DNA from 2 places in the Pseudovibrio sp. Ad46 genome. Region 2 is predicted to be linked to the other one. Evidence: riboswitches for the same ligand, from Rfam matches in the RefSeq annotation. Region 2 holds a riboswitch; the other holds the start of a gene.
The links. A riboswitch is a leader RNA that binds a small molecule or an ion and turns the genes downstream of it on or off. The one in region 2 is predicted to bind thiamine pyrophosphate.
Positions count from the first base shown of each region.

Region 1: it holds a riboswitch for thiamine pyrophosphate, as region 2 does, so the genes downstream of both, PsAD46_RS25500 (ABC transporter permease) here and thiC (phosphomethylpyrimidine synthase ThiC) in region 2, are expected to answer to the same signal.

Region 1 is NZ_LMCG01000081.1:44,295-50,307, reverse strand. It holds gene PsAD46_RS25510 (adenylosuccinate synthase) at 1-1,005, shown strand, start outside; gene PsAD46_RS25505 (hypothetical protein) at 1,043-2,809, shown strand; TPP riboswitch at 2,939-3,046, shown strand; gene PsAD46_RS25500 (ABC transporter permease) at 3,173-3,931, shown strand; gene PsAD46_RS25495 (ABC transporter substrate-binding protein) at 3,958-4,896, shown strand; gene PsAD46_RS25490 (CHASE2 domain-containing protein) at 4,969-6,013, opposite strand, start outside.
Region 2 is NZ_LMCG01000019.1:31,004-37,016, forward strand. It holds gene PsAD46_RS04555 (FAD-dependent oxidoreductase) at 1-130, opposite strand, end outside; gene thiC (phosphomethylpyrimidine synthase ThiC) at 127-1,947, opposite strand; TPP riboswitch at 2,042-2,162, opposite strand; gene PsAD46_RS04565 (hypothetical protein) at 2,346-4,313, shown strand; gene PsAD46_RS04570 (N-acetylmuramic acid 6-phosphate etherase) at 4,480-5,427, shown strand; gene PsAD46_RS04575 (ABC transporter substrate-binding protein) at 5,559-6,013, shown strand, end outside.

The DNA.
Region 1 (6,013 bases), on a different contig from region 2:
CTGCGTGTTGCTGACAATGCTACTCTTATTTTGAGCCTGCACCGCGAGCTTGATGCTTTGCGTGAAGATGCAAGCCCGGCAGGCACCAAAATCGGTACCACCAAACGCGGTATCGGCCCTGCTTATGAAGATAAAGTCGGTCGTCGTGCAATTCGCGTGATGGACCTGGCAAACATGAGCACGCTGCCAGCCAAGATTGATCGTCTGCTGACCCACCACAACGCTATTCTGCGCGGTCTGGGTCGCGATGAGATCTCTGCTGAGACCATCTACAAAGAGCTGGAAGACGTAGCTGATAAGATCCTGCCGTACATGGATAAAGCCTGGTACATGCTGGACAAAGCGCGTCGTGAAGGTAAGCGTTTGTTGTTTGAAGGTGCGCAGGGCGCGCTGCTGGACAACGACCACGGCACTTATCCGTTTGTAACCTCCTCCAATACAGTTGCAGGTCAGGCTGCTGCTGGTAGTGGTCTGGGTCCAAACTCCATCGATTACGTTCTGGGTATCACCAAAGCTTACACCACTCGTGTAGGTGAAGGTCCGTTCCCAACCGAACAGCAGAATGAAGTTGGTGAGTTCCTTGGTACCCGCGGGCACGAGTTTGGAACGAACACTGGTCGTCGTCGTCGGTGTGGCTGGTTTGATGCAGTGATTGTCCGTCAAACCGTTTGCACCAGCGGAATCAATGGGATTGCATTGACAAAGCTTGACGTTTTGGACGGACTGGATGAAATTAAGATTTGTGTTGGTTATGAGCTAGATGGTGAGCGAATCGATTACCTTCCGGCATCTCAAGGTGCTCAGGCGCGGGTTGTTCCTATTTATGAGACCCTGCCTGGTTGGAAGGAAACGACCAAAGGCGCACGGACTTGGGCAGAATTGCCAGCACAAGCTGTGAAATACGTTCGGCATGTTGAAGAGCTGATTGGTGCTCCGGTTGCTCTGTTATCAACAAGCCCTGAACGTGATGACACAATCCTGGTTCAGAATCCATTCCAGGATTAAGTCTTGAAATGAAGCTCTGGGGGCAATGGGCAGTTAAATGGCGGACTACAATTCCGTTCTAAAAAAAGCGGTAGCTGGTTTACAAGAGAACACAGGTTCTGCACGGCGGGCAGTTTATCAACGCGCGCGGAATGCAATTGTAAAGCAACTTAAAAGTTACGACCCACCTCTGTCTCCCTCCCAGATCACTGAGGAGCAGCTGAAGCTTGAAGAGGCCATTCGTAAGGTCGAAGCGGAAGCTGCTCGTGAGTCTCTCGGGTTGGGGCGGTCTAAAACCACCCCAGCTCCAAGTGCTCCAAAACCTGCAGCTCCAGAAATCTCTGCTGCATCTTCACCTGCTGGCGATACGCCTAAGGCAGGTACAAAGGCCGATACTCCAGCGCGCGATGAGCCAAAAGCACCTGCTGCTAAAGCAGACGTGTTTAAAGAGGCGGTTCGTGCCGCGCAGGATCTCGGCAACGCCGCTCATCAGGCCAATCAGATGGCGCGTGATCAGCTGCCTGAATCTGCCAGCGAGCGCAAAGAGCCTGACCTTGGCTCTATGGATGACAAAGAGACGGGTGAACCTGCTGCGTCTCTGCCAACCAAAGGTGCTGTTGAGACGAGCGCAGAAGAGCGCTCCTGGGTGCCGGGTGAGGCACGTCGCACTAAGCTGGAAACAAAAGGTAAGTCGCGTCCTGAGATCGATGAGCCTGCCAAGGTTAAGCCAAAGACGAGCCGTAAACCTGCTTCCTCCCGCAAGCCAGCCGTTGCGCAGCGCGTTGGTGATGCGATTGAGCAGGAAGAAGGGCTGAAGCCTTCCAACACATCGGGTATTGTCGGCATCATTGTGGTCATACTGATAATCTTGGGCGTTACCGCAGGTGTCTATAGTCTGCGCGATGTTATTCTCTCTTTGGTTCTTCCAGTTGAAACCGGTGAGACTGTTGCGCCAGAGAGCGCACCTTCGAATGAAGATGAGCCGCTTCGGGTTCAGCCGGAACGCACGCCGAAGAAGAACACTGACCGCTTGTTGCCATCTGATGAAGGGGCAAAGGTTTCTCCGGATGCGACACGGGTTCAGACGACCCGGATTACCCGGAATTCATCCAGCGCTGCGCCAACCGAGACAACAACTGAGCCTCCAGTCGTGCGTGTGGTTGAAACTCCAGCAGCACCGGCAGAAGACACATCTTCTGAGCAGGTTTTGCCGGTGACGGAACCTGCTCAGCAAAGTACTGCAGTTGAGACCAATTCTGTTCCGCCAGCTGAAACCATTGGAACGGAAGCTGCGGTTTCTCCTGTTGCACAACAGAGCATACTTTACGAAGAGGCTTTGACGCCGGGTGCAGCAGGTTCTGCATCACGCGGGAACGTTGTTTGGTCATTGGATGAAGCTAATGGCGATTCTGTCATCAAGGCTGTTGCTACGCTGCCATCTCGTAACTTCTCTGTTGAGATGACGTTGAAGCCGAATAGCGATCAATCTTTGCCAGCCAGCCATCTGCTTGAGCTGAACTTCATCTTCCCAGAAGGGTTTGATGGCAAAGGTGTTGAGAAGGTGCCTGGCCTGATCCTGAAGAAGACAGAGTCCGAAGCAGGTGACCCGCTTGATGGTGCTGCCGTGAAGGTTTCTGACACTCTCTTCTGGATTGCGCTGTCTGACAGTGATGATGAAAAAGCGAAGAACCTGAAGCGTCTTGCTGAGCGTGAGTGGATTGATGTTCCACTGCTGTACAACAGCGGTCGCCGTGCAATGTTGACCTTTGAAAAAGGCACAACCGGCAACAAAGTTATCGCACAGGCAATCAAGAGCTGGAAGTAATCTAGTTTCAGCTGTTTAGCTTAGATTTCAAAGGCCTTGGCTCTCTTTGGGCTGAGGCCTTTTTCATTATGCAGTCGTCCATCAGAGTAAAATCTGCTTGCATCCTTCAGCAGAAACGCGCATGTTCCTTGCTATTCCGAGGGGTGCTTTTCTTTCGAAAAGCTGAGATTGCGATGAGCTAAACCCTTTGAACCTGATCCGGGTAATGCCGGCGAAGGGACGGGACCTGAGCCATTCTTCCCGGATCTCCATGTTTGCATTTTGCTGTAACGGGAGCTCCTGTGCTGAAAACATCCCAGAGAGCTAATGTAGCTCCGTTCTTCCGCCTGTTTGTGATGCCCAATACCATTGTTGGGAGTCTGCATGCTGAAGCGAGCTTTGAAACGAATTCTCCGAAGTCTTTTCGGGATTTTGCTTTTTATCGCCATTTGGGAAAGTGTGGTTCGGATTGGAGAGTTTCCTCCGTTTCTCTTGCCAGGTCCGGCGGCGGTTTTTTCCGCTTTTCTCAATCAGGGCGTCTTTCTGCTGCATCATGCAGGCATTACCGCTTGGGAGACTGTTCTCGGTTTTCTCTTTGGTGTGAGCGCTGGAGCTTCGCTGGCTGTTTTGCTGGCAGTGTCTCCTCGGATACGCCTGTTTCTGCTGCCTCCGATTGCAGCGACCCAATCTCTTCCTGTGTTTGCAATTGCACCGCTTCTGGTGCTGTGGTTCGGCTTTGGGCTCGCCTCCAAGGTTGTGATGGCCGTGATTGTGATCTTCTTTTCTGTGACCTCGACCTTCTTCGATGGTTTGCGCAGGACTGATCAATCACTGCTCGACCTTGGCAAGCTGCACGGTCTGAACCGCTGGCAAACACTTCGCTACATTCGCATTCCAGCCGCCTTGCCATCTCTGGCTTCTGGTATGCGCATTGCAGCGGTGTTCGCTCCTATTGGGGCGGTGGTTGGAGAGTGGGTTGGTGCAAAAGGGGGACTAGCTTTCATCATGTTGCAATCCAATGCACGCATGCAAACAGCGACGATGTTTGCGGCGTTGATTTTGCTTGCGGTGATGGTGTTGAGCCTGAGGGCAGTTGTTGAGTTCGCCACTTCTCGGATGATCTATTGGCAGAAAGAGATCTAGGTCTCAGAGTATGAGGACGTAACCTTATGAAAAAACTAGGTATGCTGTTTGGTGCGGCAATGCTTGCGAGCACGCTTCAAGTGCAAGCAGCGGACAAGCTGACTGTGTTGCTGGATTGGTTTGCGAATCCAGACCATGCACCAATCGTGGTTGCCAAGGCACGGGGTTTCTTTGAAAATGAGGGCCTTGATGTTGAGCTGATTGAGCCTGCTGATCCTTCCATGCCACCAAAGCTTGTTGCAGCAGGGCAGGGTGATATTGCGGTTTCCTATCAGCAGACGTTGCACCCTCAGATTGATGAGGGCATGCCGTTGATGCGGATCGGGACGCTGGTCTCTACACCTCTGAACACGCTAATTGTTTTGGAAAACGGACCGATCAAGGAGATTGCAGACCTGAAAGGCAAGCGTATTGGTTATTCCACATCCGGGTTTGAGAACGCCATGCTTGGGAAGATGCTTTCCAATGCAGGTCTAAGTTCTGATGATGTGGAGCTGATCAACGTAAACTTCTCGCTCTCACCATCTTTGATGGCTGGGCAGGTTGATGCGGTGATTGGTGGTTATCGTAACTTCGAGCTGAACCAGATGGAGATTGAAGGTGCGAAAGGTCGCGCGTTTTATCCTGAAGAGAACGGTGTGCCTGTCTATGATGAGCTGATTTATGTGGCTCACAAAGACAAGCTGGATGATCCGCGTTTGAAGAAGTTCATCAATGCGATTGAGGCAGCTACCGTTTATCTGCTTAATAATCCGCAGGACTCCTGGAAGAGCTTCCTTGAGATCTATCCAAATCTGGATGATGAGCTGAACAAGCGTGCCTGGGCGGATACTCTGCCGCGTTTTGCCAGCCGTCCAGCTGCTTTGGACAATGGTCGCTATGAACGGTTTGCAAATTTTCTGATTGAGCAGGGGCTCATTAAAACAGCGCCTCCAGTTGAAACCTACGCGGTTGAACTGCGCTAACCGGTATAGGTCTAAACTAAAATTTGAGCCTCCGAGTTTCGGGGGCTCTTTTTATTTGCAGGCCAAATGCCGTTATTGCGCTGCATCCTTGACCGCTTCGTGTTGAGCCAGATCGCTAAGGATGTATTTCTCAAAAGCAGCATAGATGGTGTTGTACTCGCCCTCAGAGAGTGATTTGCATTCATCTACCAGTGTCAGGGCTTTCTTCTTGTCATTCTCCTCAAACAGCGCGAAGACCATGTTGCAGTGGACGTTCTTGAGCTTGAGGAAGTTTTCTGAGAAGGCGAGCGACGGATCACCTAGCAACGCAAACGAACGCATCTGGTAACGGCTGGTTTTGACTGGAATTGTCTCCAAAGCTGCCAGTTCAGGCATCTGACCGCGTGTGGTTTCGCACATAAGAACGCTATGACCGGCATCTTTGCAATGACGGGCTAAATCTTCTGCTAAATCAACGCATTTACCGAGCGGGGCGTACCTGAAATGACGCCGTGTACCTGTTTCGCCAAGCGTTGCCAGGCCGGTTGAGATGCCGATATCGATTGTGACCGCGTGGTCCTTCATATTTTTCTGGTTGAAGTTGAACCGGTCCTTGAGATTGAAGCGCTTCATTTGCTTCTGCATTTCAATCGCTGTTCGACCGGCATGAGCAGCGTGGAATGGATCATCGAGCGGCGCGTTCCAGTAAGCGTTCAAGCCGGATGTGCTCAGCGTGTTCAGTGTACCATCGTGGATATGCACTTCATCGAGATGAGCTGTTTGGAAGCCGTTGGAGAAGCCTGCGAGATCCTGAGGAGACAAACCCTCATAATACCGGTGAAAGTGCCTCAAACGTGTCGAGAGGCTCGTGATTTCACGTTGCTGACCCTCAAGAGGGAGTTGCTCTGACTTCGCGAGTACTTTTTGCATTTGTTTGGGAGAAAGAATTCCTGCAAATCGTTCAGTTGTTTGGTTTCTGTGACTCTTGAATGTCACACGCCGGATTGTGCAGGAGAAAGCGAATATCAGCAGGACAACGAAGGATGGGAAGAATGGCTCAAGGACGGTGTTTTGCAGAGCGAATTGGTGGAATGCAACTCCGTTGATGACCAAGACAGCGACGCCTGTAAGTGACAGA
Region 2 (6,013 bases):
CGGCAAACCGTGCGACACTGCTTTCGCCCGGTTTAGCGGATTTTTCAAAGATAGTGACGGATGCACCGCTCTTTGCCAGCTCATAGGCGGAAGCCAGCCCCGCAAGGCCAGCTCCTGCAATCGTAATCACTGCTCTGTTCCTTCAAGTGGCAGATACAGTTTACCGCCTTCCCGGAACTTGGCCGCCATAGCCTCCATGCCTTCCTTCTGCGCTTCCGCGCGGATGTCATGGGAGATCCGCATAGAGCAGAACTTCGGTCCGCACATAGAACAGAAATGAGCCACTTTATGCGCATCTTTCGGCAACGTTTCATCGTGGAACTCTCGCGCAGTATCCGGATCGAGAGAAAGGTTGAACTGATCCTCCCAACGGAATTCAAAGCGTGCACGGGACAAGGCATCATCCCGGCGCTGGGCACCCGGCAATCCTTTCGCAAGATCAGCGGCGTGAGCTGCAATCTTATAGGTAATCACACCGGTTTTCACATCATCCCGGTCCGGCAACCCTAAATGCTCTTTCGGTGTCACATAGCAAAGCATGGCGCAGCCAAACCACCCGATCATCGCAGCACCGATGCCGGAGGTGATGTGATCATATCCGGGCGCGATATCCGTGGTGAGAGGGCCAAGCGTGTAAAACGGTGCTTCATGGCAGCATTCCAGCTGCTTATCCATGTTCTCTTTGATCTTGTGCATGGCCACATGACCCGGGCCTTCAATCATCACCTGACAATCCTTGGCCCATGCAATCTTGGTCAGCTCCCCAAGCGTCTCCAACTCGGCAAACTGGGCTTCATCATTTGCATCTGCAATGGAACCCGGACGCAATCCATCACCAAGAGAAAACGCCACATCGTACTGGCGGCAAATATCGCAGATCTCGTCAAAGTGCTCATAGAGGAAGCTGTCTTTGTGATGATGTAGACACCACTTCGCCATGATGGAACCGCCACGGGAGACAATCCCCGTCACGCGATTAACGGTCATCGGCACCATGTGAAGGCGCACGCCAGCATGGATGGTGAAGTAATCAACCCCTTGCTCTGCCTGCTCAATCAACGTGTCGCGGAAGATTTCCCAAGTCAGATCTTCCGCAACTCCATTCACCTTCTCAAGTGCCTGATAAAGCGGGACGGTCCCAATCGGTACAGGACTGTTGCGGATGATCCATTCACGGGTGTTGTGAATGTTACGACCGGTAGACAGATCCATCACCGTGTCAGCGCCCCAGCGGATCGACCACACCATCTTGTCGACTTCCTCTTCCATGGAGGAGGTAACAGCAGATGTACCCATATTGGCGTTGATCTTGACCAGAAAGTTCCGCCCGATGATCATCGGCTCACTCTCAGGGTGGTTGATGTTCGACGGAATGATCGCGCGGCCAGCTGCCACTTCATCACGTACAAACTCTGGTGTTACATAATCTGGAATGCTCGCACCCCAGTCATTGCCACACCGCTCTTCTGCAACCGCTTCCCGCAACTGGTTTTCGCGGATGGCGATAAACTCCATCTCCGGTGTGATAATGCCAGCGCGGGCATAAGCCAGCTGGGTGACGGCTTTACCGTCCTTTCCGCGCAAGGGGCGAGGCTTCACCGGAAACTCAGGAACAAGCCGGTCGCCTTTCACAAAACCATTGTCTTCAGGTTTAATCTCGCGGCCATCATACTCCTCAGTGTCACCGCGCACCTCAATCCACTTGCGCCGTAGAGCAGGCAAACCTTCAGAAATATTCGTTGTTGCCGTTGGGTCTGTGTATGGGCCGGAACTATCATAGACTGGCAGCGGTGGTTCACCTGCTGTCGGGTGAACGCTGATTTCGCGCATGGGCACAAGCACGTCTTCGTGCAAGCTGCCACGAACATAGATTTTGCGCGCTGCTGGCAAAGCGCCTGTGGTGATGGATGGGTTCGGCGTCGTCATAATGGTGCTCCTCAAGTTCATAACTCGAAAAAGACACCAGATGAGTTTTGGCTGGGAAACGGCAGAAAGAACTTCTGCTGCTAAGATCGCGGTTGTTACACTGGCCCTTCAAACAGGCCCCGCGACCCGTGCTTCCTACGCCAGTATCAACTGGGTCAGGTTCTAAGGGTCGCGTCGCCGAGCTTGCGCTCTGTCAGCCTCTCAGTCTCCTTGGTGAGACTCCCCTGCAGACATGATTTTGCTAGAACGATTATGAACTAGTGTCAAGGCAGGTTCGGTTCAGGCGAGGTTCAGAAATCTTTTGTAAGTTGGATTTTATGAGAGGGGAGTCGCTGACACTTATTGGATTTTGCGGTTTGCGTTCCTATCTCTCATCTAAGAATTTCACATCTGGATATCGCGAAAAATAATATCAACGAATGCTTGAAAACTATTCTCTCCCATCCGTTTTAGCTGGCCCGATCTTGCGTCGACTGGAAACCTCACGTTTAACATTCTGGCTCGCAGTGCGCGCTCCGGCAGATGTGAAACTGGATTTGCTCCCACAAGGCCGTGAGCCGCAAACCTACGAGCTGACGAAAGCGCAAACTGAGGTAAACCTGATCTCAGCAGGGGTACATCTCCATTACCTCCTGATCGATCTACCTCTCCAAAGCCCTCTACCGCATGACACTTGGATCAGTTACCGCCTTGCTCTGCGTATGGAGGATGATGAGGAGGCTGGGTGGCAGGATCATTCCGTATGGGCTCCTGATCTCTGCTATGAAAATCAGGAACTCCCAGGCTTTCTGCTAAGCTCAAAAGTTTCCTCACTCCTGCACGGGTCTTGCCGCAAACCACATCACGAATCCGGCGATGGTCTGGTCGCAGCTGATCTGTTTCTGGCAAAGCACATCAGAGCTGAGAAGGGCACCAAAGTTGATAAGGAAAAATGGCCAGCTGCCCTCGTGATGAGTGGCGATCAGATTTACTCAGATGATGTTGCTGGCCCCATGCTGCGAGCTATCCATGTGCTTATCGAAAAACTCGGTATCACTGAGGAACAGCTGGCGGGCTTGGAAAGCAAAGTGCCTGATAAGGCATCAGATTTCTACCAGCACGGCGACACCTACTACCGCCGCGAAAAATTTCTCCCAAGTCTGGAGAAAAACCGAAAGCTCTGGCTTGTCTTGTTCGGTGGCGTAGAAAAACCGATCTTCACTGCTGATCACGCCCATAACCATCTGATCACACTTGCTGAATTCTTGGCAATGTACCTCCTCGTCTGGTCTCCGGCGCTATGGGGACTGGTTGAGACAGATGCCCCCGAAGGACTGACACCAGAAGAAGCAGAGCTCTATGAGAGCGAACAGAAAATCCTGAAGGAGTTTGTTGTTGGCCTCAGTCAGGTGCGCCGCCTGTTTGCCCATCTTCCGGTCGCGATGATCTTTGATGACCATGATGTCACTGATGATTGGAACCTCAACCGTGACTGGGAAGAGACCGCCTACGGCCATCCGTTCTCCCGACGGATCATTGGCAATGCCTTGTGCGCCTATATGCTCAATCAGGGGTGGGGCAACCGACCTGAAGCGTTCTCAGGTGGAACACTTGAAGCGATGACGCAAGCTGTCACAGTGCCAGGCACAAACAGCTACGATGAGTTTCTGGATCACCTCTTCGCCTTTGAAAACTGGGACTATCACTGGGAACTAGACCCACCACTGCTGGTGCTGGATACGCGCACACGTCGATGGAGATCAGAGCGGGCAGGATATCTACCCTCGGGTCTTCTGGACTGGGAAGCGGTCACAGATTTACAACGATCTCTGCGCGGAAAAGACGCCGTGCTACTCGTCTCCGCAGCTCCGATCTTCGGCGTAAAGCTGATCGAAACGCTGCAGAAGCTGCTCACGTTCATGGGCAAGCCGCTCATGGTGGATGCGGAATACTGGATGGCACATCCGGGAACGGCAGATGGCATTTTGAACGTGTTCCGCCACCGCAAAACGCCAGATCGCTTTACGATCCTTTCCGGTGATGTGCACTACTCCTTTGTTTACGATGTCGAGTTGCGCGGACACTCTCGTGGGCCTGACATCTGGCAAATCTGCAGCAGTGGCATCAAAAACGAGTTCCCGGCCAAACTGCTTGATAAACTCGACCATCTGAACCGCTGGCTCTATGCGCCTCGCTCTCCCTTGAACTGGCTCACCAGACGACGTGGCATGAAGGTTATTCCGCGCAAACCTGTGGGCACGCATCATGGCCGACGCTTGCTGAATGCAAGTGGCATTGGATTAGTTGAGTTTGATGAACACGGCGGCCCAGATCAAATCAGCCAGTTGCTGCCTGATGGACGTCAGGTCGTCTTTGTACGCCGCGAAGAAGAAGCACGCTGGGATTGACCAAGAAAAAACTAGGTCCAAAACAATACCTGTGGCCTGCAATTGTCACAGGTAACTGCTAGAAATCTATTGTAATTACGCAAATTGCGGGGCTTCTCTAATATATCATTGCCATATCGTGAGTTGTTGGTATGCTATTGGTATCAGGGAGAGTCTCGTGTCCAGCATGTCCAAAAAAGTGGGGTTTCCAGAACATTCCAATCCGCAGGAGTGGCGTGAAACCGAGCAAAGATCTTCACGTTATGCAGGCTTGGAAACATGGGGGACTGACGAAGTCCTCAAAGCCTTGCTGGGTGGTCAAATGCAAGCCCTCAACGCTGTCTGGTCTGCGTTGGGAGAGCTGGAAGCCGCAGTTGATGCAGCTGCCCAAAGACTGCAGGGAACCGAAGGTAGACTTGTCTACGTCGGCGCAGGGACCTCAGGTAGACTGGGCGTTCTGGATGGCATTGAACTCATCCCTACATTTGGCTGGCCAGAGCATCGCCTGATCTATGGTCTGGCAGGCGGTGAAGCTGGATTGTTACGCCCGCAGGAAGGCGCTGAGGACAGCGAAGAAGCAGGCCGTGCTTTTATTTTGGAGAATAATGTCGGCGCTTCTGATGTCGTTTTAGGTGTTGCAGCAAGCGGCACCACACCTTTTACCCGCTCTGCCATTCAAACCGCCAGAGGCGCGGGGGCTCTGACCATATCACTGGCGAACAATCCGCAAAGCCCGTTACTGGCCGATGCCGAGCATGAAATCCTGTTAAGGACGGGTCCTGAAGTATTGGCAGGATCAACCAGACTATCCGCAGGTACCAGCCAAAAAGCGGCGCTCAACCTGTTCTCTACGGCGCTTATGGTGCGGTTGAAGAAGGTATATCGTGGCTACATGGTGGATATGCAGCTGACCAACATCAAGCTTGATCAGCGCGCCAAAGACATGGTGGTCTCACTCACCGCTTGCTCTCAGGAAAAAGCCGCTGCGGCCCTGCATGAAAGCGGAAGCCAGATTAAACTGGCTGTCTTGCTGGTGCTGGGAGCAACAAAGCAACAGGCCATCAACGTATTGAATGAAACTCAGGGAGATTTGGGAGAATCTCTTCGGGTGCTTGGGTTACATCAACCTGATTGATTTATGCGCGCATTGCGATCCGTTTAGATCGTAATGTGCCAACAGGAATATTCGCCCGCTGGGGGGCAGGCGAGTTGCGATACCGACGGTTTTTCAAGGCGGTATTCGATTATTTGTTATGGGAGGAAATAATGAAACACTATTTGTCATCAGGCATTGCTGCATCCCTGCTTCTGGGCTCCGCATCCTTTGCTTTTGCTGCTTCAGAACTGACAATTGAGAGCTGGCGTAACGACGACTTGAGCATCTGGCAGGAAACCATTTTGCCAGCGTTTATGAAGGCGCATCCAGAGGTCAAAATCAGATTCTCGCCAACAGCTCCAACGCAATACAACGCTGCACTGAATGCAAAGCTGGAAGGTGGAACCGCTGGTGATCTGATCACATGCCGTCCGTTTGATGGGTCGCTGGATCTTTACAGCAAAGGTTACCTGAAGAACCTGCAGGGCATGGCAACCCTCGACAACTTCCCGGATTCAGCAAAAGGGGCGTGGAGCACAGATGATGGCAGCGCAACCTTCTGTGTGCCAATGGCCGCTGTGATCCACGGCTTCATCTACAACAAGGATGCTTTTGCTGAAGTCGG